2 regions of the Sulfitobacter sp. 1A12056 genome follow, and region 1 is predicted to be linked to the other one. Evidence: riboswitches for the same ligand, from Rfam matches in the RefSeq annotation. Region 1 holds a riboswitch; the other holds the start of a gene.
The links. A riboswitch is a leader RNA that binds a small molecule or an ion and turns the genes downstream of it on or off. The one in region 1 is predicted to bind cobalamin.
Positions count from the first base shown of each region.

Region 2: linked by a shared signal. The riboswitch ahead of ACGYLD_RS09770 (DUF1636 domain-containing protein) and the one ahead of ACGYLD_RS05435 (CbtB-domain containing protein) in region 1 are both predicted to bind cobalamin.

Region 1 covers NZ_JBIFFY010000002.1:215,104-223,284, forward strand. The annotation lists gene cobN (cobaltochelatase subunit CobN) at 1-2,000, opposite strand, end outside; gene cobW (cobalamin biosynthesis protein CobW) at 2,007-3,041, opposite strand; gene ACGYLD_RS05420 (DUF1636 domain-containing protein) at 3,038-3,412, opposite strand; gene ACGYLD_RS05425 (hypothetical protein) at 3,485-3,997, opposite strand; gene ACGYLD_RS05430 (CbtA family protein) at 4,009-4,692, opposite strand; gene ACGYLD_RS05435 (CbtB-domain containing protein) at 4,906-5,076, opposite strand; cobalamin riboswitch at 5,110-5,327, opposite strand; gene ACGYLD_RS05440 (PAS domain-containing protein) at 5,493-6,503, shown strand; gene pncB (nicotinate phosphoribosyltransferase) at 6,507-7,799, opposite strand; gene pncA (bifunctional nicotinamidase/pyrazinamidase) at 7,869-8,181, opposite strand, start outside.
Region 2 covers NZ_JBIFFY010000004.1:940-9,120, reverse strand. The annotation lists gene urtC (urea ABC transporter permease subunit UrtC) at 1-817, opposite strand, end outside; gene urtB (urea ABC transporter permease subunit UrtB) at 821-2,749, opposite strand; gene urtA (urea ABC transporter substrate-binding protein) at 2,826-4,112, opposite strand; gene ACGYLD_RS09780 (CobW family GTP-binding protein) at 4,468-5,100, shown strand; gene ACGYLD_RS09775 (GTP-binding protein) at 5,114-5,545, shown strand; cobalamin riboswitch at 5,571-5,785, shown strand; gene ACGYLD_RS09770 (DUF1636 domain-containing protein) at 5,905-6,312, shown strand; gene ACGYLD_RS09765 (ABC transporter ATP-binding protein) at 6,309-7,091, shown strand; partial or broken gene ACGYLD_RS09760 (ABC transporter substrate-binding protein) at 7,106-7,956, shown strand; gene ACGYLD_RS09755 (iron ABC transporter permease) at 8,035-8,181, shown strand, end outside.

The sequences.
Region 1 (8,181 bases):
TATTGGCTTTCCTTAATGTCGCAGACGAAGGCGTCGATCCGGGTTAGCGCCTCGGCCGAGGAACTGGCGGCGTCGAGGCCGAGGTCATCTTCCACCCCCGCCGCCTGCGCCTCGGCGCGGATCGTGTCGACCAGCCGGTCGCGGCGCGCGGGGTCAAGCCCATCGGCGGTGGAATATTCATCCAGCAGCCGTTCCAGCCGCAACAGCCCATCGGGTGTTTCACTGTCTTTCAGCGGGGGCGGCAGATGGCCGAGCGTCACCGCCCCGATGCGCCGCTTGGCCTGTGCCGCCTCCCCCGGATCGTTAACGATGAAGGGGTAGATCACCGGCAGATCACCGGTCAGCGCCTCGGGCCAGCAATCGCCCGAGAGGGCCACCGCCTTGCCCGGCAGCCACTCCAGCGTGCCGTGCGCGCCGATATGCACCAGCGCATGATGCCCCTGCGCCCGCAGCCAGAGGTAGAAGGCCACATAGGAATGCCGCGGCGTGCGGGCGAGGTCGTGATAGCTGTCTTCGCGGTCTTGCAGATCGCCCCGTTCGGGTTGCAGCGCGACCAGCGCGTTGCCGCAGGTTTGCGCCGCGAAGTGAAAGGCGCCGTCCTGAGCCAGCGGGTCATCCTCAGCCTGCCCCCATGCCTGCGCGAGGTCATCGCGCAGCGCCTGCGGCAGGCTGGCCAGAGCGGCACGGTAGTCAGCCAACGGCCAAGTGATGCGCTGCTCGGTCAGGCTGCGGCCAAAGCCGATCTGCGGCGTGACGCCATAGCCCTCACCCGCCAGCCGCATCAACATGTCTTCGACGCTGGCCAGCGCATCAAGGCCGACGGCATGGGCCAGTTGATCGTCCCGCCCCGGATAGGTCGAGAGCACCAGCGCCAGTTTGCGCGTGTCCGCAGGGGTTTGGGCCAGCCGCTGCCACCCCATCACGCGGGCGACGACAGCCTCGATCCGCGCCTCTTCGGCGCGGTGGGCAAAGCGGGAGTATTGCAGATCGGGGTCGCGCTTTCCGGGGCTCTTGAAACTGACGACGCCACCGAAGATGCGGCCATCGACCTCGGGCAAGACCACATGCATCGCCAGATCGGCGGGGGAAAGGCCGCGCTCGCTCTCGTCCCAATCCCGCCGCCGGGCGGTGGAGAGGGCCACCTGAAACACCGGGCAGCCCGGCGCGTCGAGCGGGGAGGTGCCATCATCCCCGCGCCCCGAAAAGGCGGTGGCGTTGACGATGGCCACGGGTTTCATCGCCGACAGCGCATCACCCAGAAAGCCCCGCGCGGGATCGGATTTAAGCGAGGGCACGAAAAGCCCGATCGCGTTCAGCCCCGCCGCCCGCAACGCGCGGATCAGCGCATCGACGGGCGCGGTATCGGCGGCCAGAAGATAGCTGCGGTAGAAGGTGACCGCGACGGTATCCCCTGCCACGTCGGCAAAAGGCACCACGCCCTGATCGGGGTCGTAATAGCCGCAGTCGGGCACCGTTTTCGTGCCCATGACCGGCCCGGCGTAAAAGCCCGCCGCCAGCGCCATCTGTGCCAGCGCGGCCTGCGCCGCCACCGGCCCGCCCGCGTCGCAGAGATGCGCAAGACGGCGCAGCGTGGAAACCGGCAAAGTCGAATGCGCGTCGAGCCCCGGATCCTCGCGCCCATCGGCGGGCAAGACGGCCAGCGCGATATCATGGCGGCGGGCGAAGTCTTGGACCTGCATGATGCCGTAGGGCCAGTAATTCTCCCCCCCGATGAGGCGGATCAGAATGCCCTTGGCCCCGGTCAGCGTCTGTTCGATGTAGTTGTCGACCGAGGCCGGGTGCCGCAGCGCCACGAGGTTGCACAGCCGCAGCGAGGGCAGCTTCCCCTCCTTGCCGCCGCCGCGGTGCCAGCCTGCCGCGAAAGCGCCGAGGTCACTGTCGGAAAACGACAGCACCACCAGATCGGCGGGGGTTTGCCCCGGATCATAGGGGGTGTCGGTATCCTCCAACCCGTGGCTTTCGCGAAAGACGACATGCATGGGCGATCAGGCTCCCAAAGTCTCGCGGATTTTGGCAAGGTCGATGTCGTCATGCTCGGCGATCACCACCAGATGCCCGGCGCGCGTGTCGCTGCCCCAAGGGCGGTCGAACTGCTGACGCACCCGCGCGCCCACAGCCTGCACCAACAGGCGCATCGGTTTACCCTCGACAGCGACATAGCCCTTCACGCGCAGGATGTTCTGCTCACGCGCGAGCCGCTCGATCGAGGCCACCAGCGCATCGACATCCGACACTTCCGGCATCGGGATCACCACGGTTTCGAAATCGTCATGCTCGTGATCGTCATGGCCGTCATGATGCGAAGGGCGCGCGGCGAGGTCGTCTTCGGCGGCAGCGTTGAGGCCGAGCACCACCTTGGGGTCGATCACGCCTTCGGTCATCTCAAGGATCGGAATCTCACGCGGGCTTTCCTCTTCAATCACCTTACGGGCTTTGGCAAGGCCATCGGGACCGGCGAGATCGGCTTTGGACATCAGCACGATATCGGCGCAGGAAATCTGATCTTCGAACACTTCGGAAAGCGGCGTTTCGTGGTCGAGGCTGTCATCGGCCAGACGCTGCGCGTCCACGGCGGCGACATCGGCGGCGAAAGTGCCAGCGGCCACGGCCTCGGCATCGGCCAGCGCGATGACGCCGTCGACGGTGATCTTGGACCGGATCGCGGGCCAGTCGAAGGCTTTAAGCAGCGGTTTCGGCAGGGCCAGCCCAGAGGTTTCGATCAGGATGTGATCGGGGCGCGTCGGCAGAGCCATCAGCGCTTCGATGGTCGGGATAAAGTCATCCGCCACAGTGCAGCAGATGCAGCCATTGGCCAGCTCGACGATATTCTCCGCCGGGCAGTCGTCGATGGCGCAGGATTTCAGGATGTCACCGTCCACACCCACGGTGCCAAACTCATTGACCAGAACGGCAAGGCGACGCCCGCCTGCATTGGTCATCAGGTGGCGGATGAGCGTGGTTTTACCAGCGCCGAGAAAGCCGGTGATGACGGTAACGGGAATTTTGGCGAGATCGCTCATGCGGTAGGCTCCTGCGGCAGGGTCAAAGGGGGGATACGCGCAAGGCTTTGCTTGCGAAAGATGACCGGGCGTTCGCGCCATGGCACCAGCCCGTCTTCGGTGGCGGCATAGGCGGCGGCTCCGGCAAGGATGTCGGCGGCGTCTTCCTTGGTCAAGCGGCCATAGACATAGGACCATTTGCCCGGCGCAGAGAGCGCCACGGCGGCCCCTTGCGAACAGGCGGAAAGACATTGCACCGGCACGATGGTCACGCCCTCTGGCGCGCCTGCGGCGTCAAGGGCGGCATGAAGCTGCGCGCCGGGGCGCGGGGCGTCTTCCTCCAGCACCTCACCGGCGCGGCAGGTCATGCAGACATGTAGGGTTGCGCTCATTGATCTTGTCCCATCGGGTTATGCGTGCCGGGTATGCGCTCCGGCCCGCCATGAAAAGGGGAGGCGGCGCGATTATTCAACCGTCAGCACCTCGCGGGCCGTAATCGGCGCACCGTTCACCGCCAAGGGGCGGTGGTCATTGGCGTTGAGGGTGACCTCCACCGTGACTTCCCCCTTGGGCAGATCGGCCAGATGCAGCCATGGGCCATAAAGCCGCCCGATCTTGGCACCGTTGACATAGACATGGGCATGGCCCTCGCCCGGTTGATTTTCGCCGCTGGCGTTCTGCGGGGCAAAGGCGAAGCCTTCGGTCTCAACGAAAAGGTTATGGCCCGACATCGGGTCGGGGGTCACGCGGATGGCAAGGCTGGGGGCCTCTTCGGCGGCCAGAGCGATGGGCTGGCCATGCATGCGCGCGTGATCGGCGCCACCGTGATCCATGGCCGCATGCCCGCCGCCGCCATGGGCGGCAGGGTCGTCGTGGTCATGGCCGTCGAAGGTCACACCGTTGCTTGCGGCGATGGCAAAACCAATGCCACCGCCAAAGACCAATCCAATGGCGAATAGCGCCAGTGATCTGTCCATCTCGACCTCCCTCAGGCGCTCTGCGCGCCTTCACGTTGCCAAAAGAACCCGGCGAAACTGCCCAGCAGAACCCAGGCTGCAAGGCCGATGCCAAGCGCACGCGCGGCGAAAAGCGCGCCGATCTCGGTCGGCACCGGGCCGCTGAAGCTCTCGGGCTCGGGAGCGCCGATGACATGGGGGGCCATCAGCAGAACCGCCGCCCCGATCCACGCGCCCCACCCCTTGCCAAAGGCCAGCAGCCATAGCGCCACCAGCGCTGCCGCTGCGGTGGCAAACCACCAGATCTGCCGCGCGGTGATGTCTGCGGCAGCGACGCCGGGCACTTCGGGCGCAAGGCTGAACCCCGGCGCGAGGTGGAAGGCCACGAAACCGGCGACACCCCAAAGGATGCCCCAGCGGCCATCAATCACCGCGCCGCGCTCTTCGCCAAGGCTCATCGCGGCCAGAAGGATCAGCGCATAGGCGGTATAGGTCAACATGGTGAAGATCAGGCTCAACCCATCGCGGACGGCATCGAAACCGGGCAAATCGGGATGCGCGCTGACGGGGTCGGCCCCGAAATGCACCAGCGCGCCGGTCTCATAAAGCTCGGCATGAAGCAGCACGGGCTGCACGAAATAGAGTTGCAGCAGGCCGGTCAACAGGCCGGCAGAGGCCCCGGCGAACAGGGCGGAAGTCAGAAAACGTGAAAACATCGCAATGATCCTTGGATGCGAAATAACACCCGGCGCCGCGCCAAAAGCGGGCCGAGCCATCAGCCAGCCTTAGGATGCGCCAAAGCCCTACCCACACGGTGAAGGGCAGACGCAGGCGAAACGGCAAGAGGCGGGCATGGAAAGAAAGCCAGAATCACAGACTGCCGGACTGCGGCATGGCAGCCCGGACCCCAGTGATACCGAACGCGGCGCTTAGTGGCAGGGAAAGCCTGTCGCGTGGCGCACGTCATGGGCGGCATCATGCAGGGCTGCGGCCTGCACATGGCCGGTCAGCGCCATCAGAGCCACACCCAATACGGCGGCAAACAGCGCCGGTACGAGTTTGCTGCGCGTGGCACCGGCGGTCTTAATCATCGTCGTCATCTTCAATCTCCTTACCGTCACACCCGACGGCATCTAGCGTTTCATTTGCCTGGCAGGTCTCCTGGCTCGCGGGTCGTGGCCTTTGCCCGCCTTCCCCGTCCGAAAGGACAAGTGGCACGAGGGGCATTGGCTTTCCGCTTACAGTCGCGGGGGCGGCTTCGGCTTCAGGGTCGGGCGACCCCTTACTGAATTCCCTTTTCGGTCCCACACTCAAAGGCGCTTTTCGGGACACCAAGCGCCCTCAATTACGCATTTTAGGCCCTTCCTGACAAGCCGCATTTATCGAACCTCGCGGAACCGTATGGCGCATACAGCATTTAGTAGATAAATATGGCCCAACCCCCAGTATGCGGGTTGACCCAAAAGCCACGTGCAGGGCACATTGACGGCCAGTTTCGATCAAGGGGCGGGAATTCATGAACGACAACACGGTCTCCGCCGCTCGGCAGACCCTGACCGAAGACGTTCTAGGCAAGGTCGTGCGCTATGCCCGCCTGCCGCTGTGCATCACCGACCCGACCCTGCCGGACAATCCCATCGTCTATGTGAATGACGCTTTCACCGATCTCACCGGCTATGGCTTGGATGAGATCGTGGGCCAGAACTGCCGTTTCCTGCAAGGTCCGGAAACCACGCGCGAAAGCGTCGATGCGGTGCGCGAAATCCTACTAGCGCGCCGGGTCGACACGGTTGAGATCGTGAACTACCGCAAGGATGGCAGCCGCTTCCTGAACGCCCTACAACTGGGGCCGATTAATGACGAAGACGGCAATCTGATCTATTTCTTCGGCTCGCAACTCGACGTTTCCGAACGCCGCCGGGTGGAGCGGGAGCACCGGCAACTGGCCGATGACGAATTGCTGCACCGGCTACGCAATATCGTCAACGTCATGACCGCCATGGTCCGCCTGACCGCTCGTGAGGAGCCGTCCCCGGCGGCCTTTGCCGACAAGGTGATCGAGCGGCTGGCCGCCTTGGGCGCGGCGCATTTCGACACGATTGGCCGTAGCGACCAGCATGAGGTGGATTTCGAGACGCTGATGGGGCCGATCATGCGGGCCTATACCTCGGCCACCGAGGATCAGATCAACCTCACCGGGGCGAATCCGCTGATCTCGCACCGCCTCGTTTCCCCCCTGACGCTGGCCTTGCACGAGCTGGCGACGAATGCGGTGAAACACGGCTCGCTCAGTTCCGATACCGGGCGGGTATCGCTGGATATCACCATCCTTCAGGAGCCTGCGCGCATGCGGTTTGTCTGGCGCGAAACAGGTGGGCCGGAGGTCATCAAATCTCCGCGCAACAGCGGCTCGCGGATCATCCAGTCCTTGACCCGCGCTGTCGGTGGCACCCTGCACTACGATTGGCAGCCCGAAGGGTTGATTGCCACGGCGGAGTTCCCCGTGGCCGCCCTTGGCGAAGGCTGACCGTCAAACGATCACCTGCTGCGCGGCCTGCTCTCCGACCCCGAAAACACGCTTGTAACGCGCGATTTCATCCGCCGGCCCCATCGCCTTGTTCGGGTTGTCCGAGAGTTTGACCGTGGGCCGCCCATTGGCGCTGACCGCTTTGCAGACCAAACTAAAGGGCGCCAGCGCATCATTCGGCACCAGCCCGCGGAAGTCATTGGTCAGCAACGTCCCCCAACCGAAAGAGACCTTGGCCTTGCCCGCAAACTGCGCGTGCAGCTCCTTGATCTTGTCCACATCCAGCCCATCGCTGAAGATCACCCGCTTGGTCGTCGGGTCCTCGCCGCGGGCGCGCCACCAGTCAATGGCCGTCTGCGCCGCCGTGGCCGGATCGCCGCTGTCGACGCGGATGCCGGTCCAGCCCGCCAGCCAATCCGGCGCGTGATCGAGAAACCCCTTGGTGCCGTAGGTATCGGGCAGGATGATCCGCAGATTGCCCTCATGCTCATCATGCCAATCCGACAGCACGTCATAGGGCGCGCGGGCAAGGGCGGCGTCATCCTCGGCCAAAGCGGCATAGACCATGGGCAATTCATGGGCATTGGTGCCAATCGCCTCAAGCTCGCGCATCATGGCGATGCGACAGTTGGAGGTGCCGGTAAAGGCATCGCCCAGCCCCTCATGCATCGCCTGCACGCACCAATCCTGCCAAAGGTAGGAATGCCGCCGCCGGGTGCCAAAATCCGCGATTGAAAGGTTGTCGACCTCGCGCAGTGCTTCGATCTTTTCCCAAACGCGGGTCATGGCGCGAGCGTAAAGCACCTGAAGCTCGAACTTGCCCATCGGGTCGAGCGCGGCGCGGCTGCGCAGCTCCATCAACACCGCCAGCGCGGGAATCTCCCACAGCATGACCTCGTGCCATTTGCCCTCAAAGGTCAGTTCATATTGGTCGCCCTTCCGCTCCAGATGATAGGGCGGCAGGCGCATGCCTTCGAACCACTCCATGAAATCGGGGCGGAACATCTGGCGCTTTCCGTAGAAGGTATTCCCGCGCAGCCATGTGCTCTCCCCCCGGCTGAGGCTGAGCGAGCGGATGTGGTCAAGCTGCTCGCGTAACTCCCCCTCGTCGATCAGATTGGCCAGCGGGATATGGGTGGAGCGGTTGATCAGGCTAAAGGTGACCTGCGTGTCTGGCTTGTTGCGAAACACCGACTGACACATCAAGAGCTTGTAGAAATCCGTGTCGATCAGCGACCGCACGATGGGGTCGATCTTCCACTTGTGGTTATAGACGCGGGTGGCGATGTCGACCATGGGAGGTTCCTTATTGCATGCCCCTTCATGCCAAGGGGTCGGGCAGATGGGCAAGGGGAAAGCGGGGAATCAGGCCAGCGTCACCCCCGCCGCGCGCATGCCTTCGCGGGCTTTGGCAAGCGATCCGTCCAGATCAATCGCGCGGCACAGGTCTTCGCGCACATCGACCTTGAACCCAAGTTTTGCCGCGTCCACAGCCGAGAAGTTTACGCAGAAATCCAGCGCCAGCCCCACCATGGTCAGCCGCTCGATCCCGCGCGTGCGCAAATAGCCTTCGAGCCCCGTGGGCGTACGGTGGTCATTCTCGAAAAACGCCGAATAGCTGTCGATGTCGGGGTTGTAGCCCTTGCGGATGATCAGATCGGCGCGGTCGGTTTGCAAC
Region 2 (8,181 bases), on a different contig from region 1:
TCTCAACATGATAGCCGAGGAAACGGACGCGCGATTCATCGTCGCGGATGGCTTGGATGATATTGCCCAGCTTGCTGTCGGTGATCCAAGCGAAGAACAGATAGCCCAATGCGAGCGCCAAGGCAGAGGCGAGAAAGAAGACGATTGAGACCACGTCTTGCCCACTATCGGCGAAACCGGGGATGTTTTGTAGGCCCGACAGGCCGTTGTTGCCCCGCAGCCCGCTGTCGTTCTGGAAGAGGTAAAGCGCCAGCGCGAGTGTCATGGCTTGGGTTAGGATCGACAGGTAGACCCCATTGACGCGGCTGCGGAAGGCAAGCCAGCCAAAGACCAGTGCCAGCGCGCCGGGGATCAGCACGACGAAGGCCAATTGAATCCACAGACTGTCCGCAAAGGCCCAGATCAGCGGAAAGTCGGATGAGCCGACAACCCCGAAAATCTGGTTTCCGATGGCGTCCGATATCTCCTGCGGCGTGGGCGGGATGGTCTGACCGGCGAGGCTGTCGGCCACGATAATCTCGGTGCGCGCATACATGAGCCACATCCCGATAGCGTAGCCCCCGATCCCGAAAAAGGCGAAATGCCCAAGGCTGAGGATGCCACAATACCCCCAGACCACATCCATTGCGATGGCCACAAGGCACAGGCAAAGGGTTTTGCCCAAGGTCTTGACGAAAGAGGTCGAGACAAGCCCGGTGCCCACCGCTTCGGACATCACCGTGACAAGGGCCGTGAACAGGCCCAGCGCGGCGAGGAAGTAGAGAACCGAAGGATTTCGCTCGATGAAGGAACTACGTTGGCTCTGCGTCTGGGTCATGGCTCAATCCGCCGCTGCCCGGCCTTTGGGGGCGACAATGCCCTTGGGCCGGAATTGAATGAACAGGATGATGAAAAGGATCATGTAGGTCTGGGCCGCCAGCGTGTTGGAGGGGTTCAACCACTCGATCCCCTTTTGCAGGAAGCCGATCAGCCCCGCGCCCGCCAGCGTGCCGAAGACCGATCCGACACCGCCCACCACGACGGTCATGAAGCTTTGCACGATGTAATTCGTGCCCATCTCAGAGGTGACCTGCGCATAAAGCCCGATGCCGACGCCCGCGACCCCGGCGATGCCGGAGCCCAGCCCGAAGGTCATCATGTTGATGCGATCCGGGTTGATCCCCATCGAGGCCGCCATGCCGGGGTTCTGCGTCACCGCGCGCACCTCCAAGCCAAGACGCGTGCGCTTGAGGATATACAGCAGCAAGAACAGAAAGATCAGCGCCAGCACAAATATGGCGATGCGGATGAAACTGATCTGAACCACATCCGAGATTACCAGCGCCCCGCGCAGCCATTCGGGCGATGTCAGCGGGCGGGCCTGCGTGCCAAAGATGTTCTTGGCGATCTGCTGCAGGGCGATCGAGATGCCGAAGGTCGCCAAGAGGGTTTCAAGCGGGCGATGGTAGAGATGGCGGATCACCAGCCGCTCCATCGCGACGCCCGCGCCAAAGGTGACAGCAAAGGCCAGCGGCAGCGCGATCAGAAGCGACACCGTGTAATCGGGAACGATGAGCTGCACCACATAGCCCGTATAGGCCCCCATCATGATAAACTCGCCATGGGCCATGTTGATGACCCCCATCTGCCCAAAGGTGATCGCGAGCCCAATCGCGGCGAGGAAATAGATCGAGGCCAGCGAAAGACCGTCGAGTGTCAAATCCAACGTCTGCGCCCAGCCAACCCGCGTTTCGACCGCGTCGAGCGTGGCGCGGGCCGCGCCGGTGATCGCGGCGTCCTCCTCTTCGTAGCGCTCATAAAAGACCGCGTTCTGCAAAGCGGTGTCGATATCATCCTGCGTTACCAGAGGCGGCACGCGGCCTGCCTCGGCAAGCGCGCGATAGGCATCCACACGCCGCGCCGGGTCATCCAATTGCGCCAGAGGGACGCCGCCCACCCGGCCATCGACGATATTGGCCTCCAGCGCCGCGCGTATCTCGCCTTGTGGCACGATTGCGGGGGCGAGGCCCGCCTCCACCAGCGTCTCATAACTTGCCGAGGGTGCTGCCGTGGGATCAAGAATGCGGGCGATGTTCCCCTCGGGCTGCTGTTCGGCCACGCCGGTCTTGGCCGAGAGGATCTGGCTCAGCACCGCCCGCGCTTCGAGGGAGGTGTCAGAGGAAAGGCTTTCAATCGCGCGGATGCGCTCATCAGCCGCCTGCCCAAAACGCGCGGTCAGGAAATTGGCCAATTGCGCCTTGCGCGCGCGCAGGGCGGGGTCATCCTCCCCGTCGAGGGAGGCCAGGAGCGGGCCAAGCTGGCTGGCATCGCTGCGACGCGCGATGCTTTCAAGCGCGGCGCGGCGGCGCGCAGGATCGGGATCGGACAGTTGAAACTGCACCAAGGCCGTGCCAATGACCCGCCGCACGCCACCATTGGGGCGCAATTGGCTGAACCCATCCGAGGGCGCAGTGGCCTCTTCGCCCGTATCGATATCCCGCAGCGCGAGTGTATCAGCCGCCTCGGCCCCAAAGTAGAACAGGCCCGAAGCATCGTCTTGCCAAACGTTCCGCTCGGCCCATTGCTCCAGAAAGACTGGCACCTGCGGCAAGTCCGAGGCCACCAGATCGTCCAATAGGACACCGACCGATTTACGCGAGGGTTTGACCACCTCCGCTTCGTGGGTCTGCAAAAGGGACTGGAGGTCCTGAGCGGATGCAAAACCGACAGAGGCCAGCAAGCACATCAGGCTGAGCAGCATTCGAACCATGAGGTATGGGGCTTTCGAAGAGGGAGTGGTCAAAACGGATGCCGGGCACGGCTGAGGACGCGCCCGGCTCTTGGGGTCAGTAGTTTGAAGTCAACTGAACGCAGGTCTCGGTCTCTTTGTTGTACATGCCGCATTCGAGGTCTTTCCAGTCGGAGACCAGAACCGCCGATTCAGGCAGGAAATCCGTCCATGCATCGCCCGGCACTTCTTCGGTCTGGCTGATGATGTCGAATTGGCCGTCTTCGGTGATTTCACCGATCAACACAGGCTTGGCGAGGTGGTGATTGGGCAGCATGACAGCCGTCCCGCCGGTGAGGTTCGGGAATTCCTGCCCATACATCGCCGCACGCACCGCATCCACATCCGTGGTGCCTGCTTCAGTGACCGCGTTCACCCACATGTTGAAACCGATGTAATGCGCCTCCATCGGGTCATTGGTCACCCGGTCTTCGCCCATCGCCTCTTTCCACGCAGCGACCCATTCGTCATTCTGCTCGGATTCAGCCGATTGGAAGTAGTTCCACGCCGCGAGGTGCCCCACGAGGTCAGCGGTATCGAGGCCCGAAAGCTCTTCCTCCCCGACCGAGAAGGCGACGACCGGAATGTCATCGGCAGAGATACCGGCAGCCGCCAGTTCTTTGTAAAAGCCGATATTCGCATCGCCATTGATGGTTGAGATCACGCCCACCTGCGTGCCATCCGCGCCCAGTTCGACCACATCCGACACGATCGTGGACCAGTCAGAATGGCCGAAAGGCGTGTAGTTGACGAAGATGTTCTCTTCGGGGATGCCCTTATCCAGCAGATATTGCTCAAGAATGTTGTTGGTGGTTCTGGGATAGACATAGTCAGTGCCCAGCAGCGCGAATTTCTCGACGCCCAGTTCCTCAAGGAAATAGTCGGTGGCCGGAATCGCCTGCTGGTTCGGGGCCGCACCAGTGTAGAACACGTTGCGCGAGCTTTCCTCGCCCTCATATTGGACGGGGTAGAACATCAGGCCGTTCAGCTCTTCCAGAACGGGCAGCGCGGATTTGCGCGAGACCGAGGTCCAAGAGCCAAAGATGACATCCACTTCGGAGACGGTGAGAAGCTCACGCGCCTTTTCCGCGAACAGGGGCCAGTCGGAAGCCGGGTCAACGACGACCGCTTCGATCTCACATCCCAGCAAGCCGCCCGCGGCGTTCTGCTGCGCGATCAGAAGCTCCATCGTGTCTTTCAACGTCGTCTCGGAAATGGCCATCGTCCCCGAGAGGGAGTGCAGCACGCCAACCTTGATCGGATCGTCGCAGGCCGCAGCGGCGGCTGATCCTGCGAGCAGAAGGGCAGCGGTCGCCGTGACTGTGCGTTTGGTGGAAAATTTCATGACGGTATCCCCGTTTGGTGTGCGGAGGAGCAAAGACGCGATGATGCCTCTTCCACACAGCGTTTATTGTTATCGCGCGCGGATGCCCCCCTTGCCGGACAACTCCCTTGGCGCCGCCCCATAGCGAGGCCCCTGCAGCCTCAATTTCAGGGCGCGTTGCAACAAGCCCTAACCCGAGGTCGCTTTCTGCGGCGCAGCAATAACGCCCTTCGATTGGGCGGTTTGAGGTGGACCTGCCAAAATTTGGGCGCTGAGCGCATGGATTTGGCACGCGCGGGGCATCGGCCTACGGGTTGCACCACATATTGTGATGTTATAACGTTACCAATATTATCCATAGCAGAGCCCGCAAACCATGCCCGCCACCGACAAACGTATCCCCGTCACCCTGCTGACCGGCTTCCTCGGCGCGGGGAAAACCACGCTGCTCAATCACATCGTCGCAAGCGAAGAGGCCCCCAAAATCGCAGTCGTCGTGAATGAGTTCGGTGAGGCCGGGCTTGACCACGACCTGATCGAAACCGCCGACGAAGAGGTCATTCTCATGCAATCGGGCTGTCTGTGCTGCTCGATCAGGGGGAATCTGTCGCGGACGCTGCAAGACCTCAAGCGCCGCAGGCAGACATGGCGCGTGCAATTCGACCGCGTCGTGATCGAGACGACGGGGCTGGCCGATCCCGGCCCCATTCTCCAGACCTTTTTAGCCGATCCCTATCTGGCCCGCAAATTCCGCGTGGACGGGGTGGTGACGATCGTCGATGCCGCGAATGGGCCGGACACGCTGGATCAGCAGTTCGAAGCCGTCTCGCAGGTGGCGATGGCCGACCTGCTGGTGCTCAGCAAATCCGACTTGGTGACCCAGCAAGCGCTCGCCGCCTTTGAAGGCAGGCTGCGCGACCTCAATCAAACGGCGCATCATCAAGGCCGAACGCGGGCTTATCCCGGTTGCATCGCTCTGGGGGCTCAGCGGTATGCGGCGGGCGGTTGATGCGAGCAACGTTATGGAATGGCTCACGCCCGTCGAGAAGTCCGATCCGCTTGACAACCTCTCGGGCTTCGCCGCGCCCTCGGCATCCGCGCCTATGATGCAAACCCACCAACATGATGCGCGGATCGGGTCGGCCTCTATCGTGCTAGACGCACCGATCCCGGCCGAGGCTTTCGACCTTTGGCTCGACACGCTGGTCAGGCTGCGCGGGTCCGATCTTTTGCGGGTCAAAGGCATCGTGCATCTGGAAGACGTCCCCACCCCCTTTGTCTTTCACGGGGTGCAGCATCTTTTCGATCCGCCCGTCCCCCTGCGCGACTGGCCAAAGGACGACCAGCAGTCCCGCATCGTCGTCATCGCCCGCGACATGACCAACCCCGAACTGAACCGCAGCCTCGATATGCTGCGCGCCCGGCGCGATGGGCCTGAGCGACAGGCGGGATAGCAGCTTGACCCGGCATGGCTCTTGGGCCACAGATCATGGCGATGGTTTCCAGCCGCCGCAGCGGCGTCTGGGATGAAAAGGGAATACGGTAAGGCAAGCAGCGCGCGCCGAAACCGTAACTGCCCCCGCAACTGTGAGCGGTGAGCGACCCCGGCAAAACCACTGAGCTTTAGGCTTGGGAAGGTTCGGGCGAGCGTCGATCCGCGAGTCAGGAGACCTGCCATCACCGGCACCGAGAGGGTCGTAATTGCAACTCAACCCAGACGGGGTGTCTGGTTAGGAGAACATGATGGCGACAGGGAAACTCCCCTGCTGTAGAACATGGCTGCTCGATCCCCCGCGCGTTCGCGGAGGTCGACATGGATACGCATCAAAACCACAGGATTACGGTTTGCACGTCATGCAAACACAAAGGCACGGATTGCCGCCCGGGCTTTGACCTAATCCAGAGGCTGAGCGCCGCAATCGCGGCAGCCGGCGCGGCGATCCCTGAGGATTTCGAGGTCGCGGGCGTGGCCTGTATGGCGGGCTGCGAACGCCCCTGCACGGTGGCCTATCATGCCAGCGCAAAGGCGACCTACCTCTTTGGTGATATCGACCCTGACGAAGACATCGACGACCTTGTGGCCTTCGCCCAGCACTATGCCACACTGAATGACGGCTGGTGCTCTTCGCTGGACCGCCCCGGCAAACTGCGCAAATCCACCCTTGCGCGGGTGCCCGCGGCGATGATCGAGCTGAAACCCAGCCACCTGCGCGTCTCATGAGGGCCGCCGATCTTGCGGTAAAGGATGTAAGCTGGGCGCCGGGAAAATCGGGCCAGCCGGTTCTACACCCGACGTCCTTTAACGTCGCAGCGGGTGGCGTTCTGGGTGTGTTGGGGCCGAATGGCGCGGGCAAATCCACCCTCTTGCGCCTGCTCTACCGTTTTCAACCGCCCCAAACGGGGTCAATCCATGTGGGCGGGCATAATATCTGGTCCCTCTCCGCCCGTGCCGCCGCGCGGCGCATCGCCGCCGTCTTGCAAGAACAGACGTCGTCCTTTGGGCTGACGGTCTTGGAGATCGTCCGCCTTGGCCGCACGCCTCATCGCGCGGCGTTTTCGACATCAAGCCGGAAAGACGAGGAGATCATCGACCGCGTCTTGGACCGGCTCAGCCTGCGCCCCCTCGCCCACCGCGATGTCGGCACCCTTTCGGGCGGGGAAAGGCAGCGCGTCATGGTCGCCCGCGCTTTGGCACAGGAGCCGCAGGTCTTGGTTCTGGACGAGCCGACCAACCACCTCGATATACGCCACCAACTTGAAATCGTGTCACTGATCCGCGGATTGAACATGACCATCGTCGTCTCGCTTCATGATCTCAATATGGCCGATGGCATCTGTGACGAGGTGCTGGTGCTGAAAGAAGGCTATCCGCAGGGCTTCGGCCCGCCAAATACGGTTCTGACCGATGATCTCGTCTCAAAAACATTTCGCGTCGACGCGCAGCGCGAGCGGCTCACCCCCAGCGGCGCGGCGCATTTCTCTTTTGCCCTTCCAGATTGAAACGGAAAACTCTTATGAAACTTACTCTCACCACCCTCGCCGCCCTGATGATCGCCGGATCGGCTATTGCCCAGACCACCGTTCAAAGCTGCGACCGCGAAGTCACCTTCGATCACCCGCCCCAAGCCGCGGTCGCCAATGACGTGAACCTGCTTGAGATGATGCTGGTGCTCGGCCTCGCAGACCGCATGGTGGGCTATACCGGCATCTCGGGCTGGAACAAACTGGACCAAGAGATGACCGCAGGTGTCGCGGCGCTGCCGGAACTGTCGGCGAGGTGACGCCGGAAACGCTCGCCCCCTTCGGCATTCAAGTCTATGAACTCACCGAAAGCTGCATCCATATCGGTCAAAAAGCCCCATCCTCGATGGAGGATATGTATAACGATCTGCGCAATCTCGGCACGATCTTCGACGTCTCGGATCGCGCGGAAAGCTTGATCGAAGGCTACCAAGCCGAACTCGACGCATTCCTAGCGGCGCTGCCCCCGATTGAGACCGCCCCCCGGGTCTTTGTCTATGACAGCGGCGAAGTTGTGCCCTTCACCGCCGGGGCCTATGCCATGCCGAACGCCTTGATCGAGGCCGCAGGCGGCACGAACATCATGAACGACCTTGAGAAAAGCTGGGCCACCGTCGGTTGGGAGGCCGTGGTCGCGCGCGATCCAGAAGTCATCGTGATCGTCAATTACGGCGAAGTCACCGCCGATCAAAAGCGCGCCTTCATGATGGAGAACCCCGCCTTCGCCGACATCGATGCCGTGCGCAACGACCGTTTCGTCGTGCTGGAATATGTCGAGGCCACGCCCGGCCCGCGCAACATCGAAGCGGTCAAAACCCTCGCCACCGCGTTTCGGGGGCAGTGAGCATTCATGACGTTTAAACCGCGATCGATAGCGCCTCGGAAACCCACGCGGGGGGTGTGGATCACTTGCCTGTTCGGCATGGCGATCCTGCTGGCATCGCTGTCGATTGCGGTGAGCGTGGGGGCCGTCGTGGTCCCCGTCGAAACCGTCTGGGGCATCTTGGCCAACAAGGCCGCCCCCGGCGCCGTGGCCGTGGACTGGTCCGCCGGGCGGGAGGCAATCGTC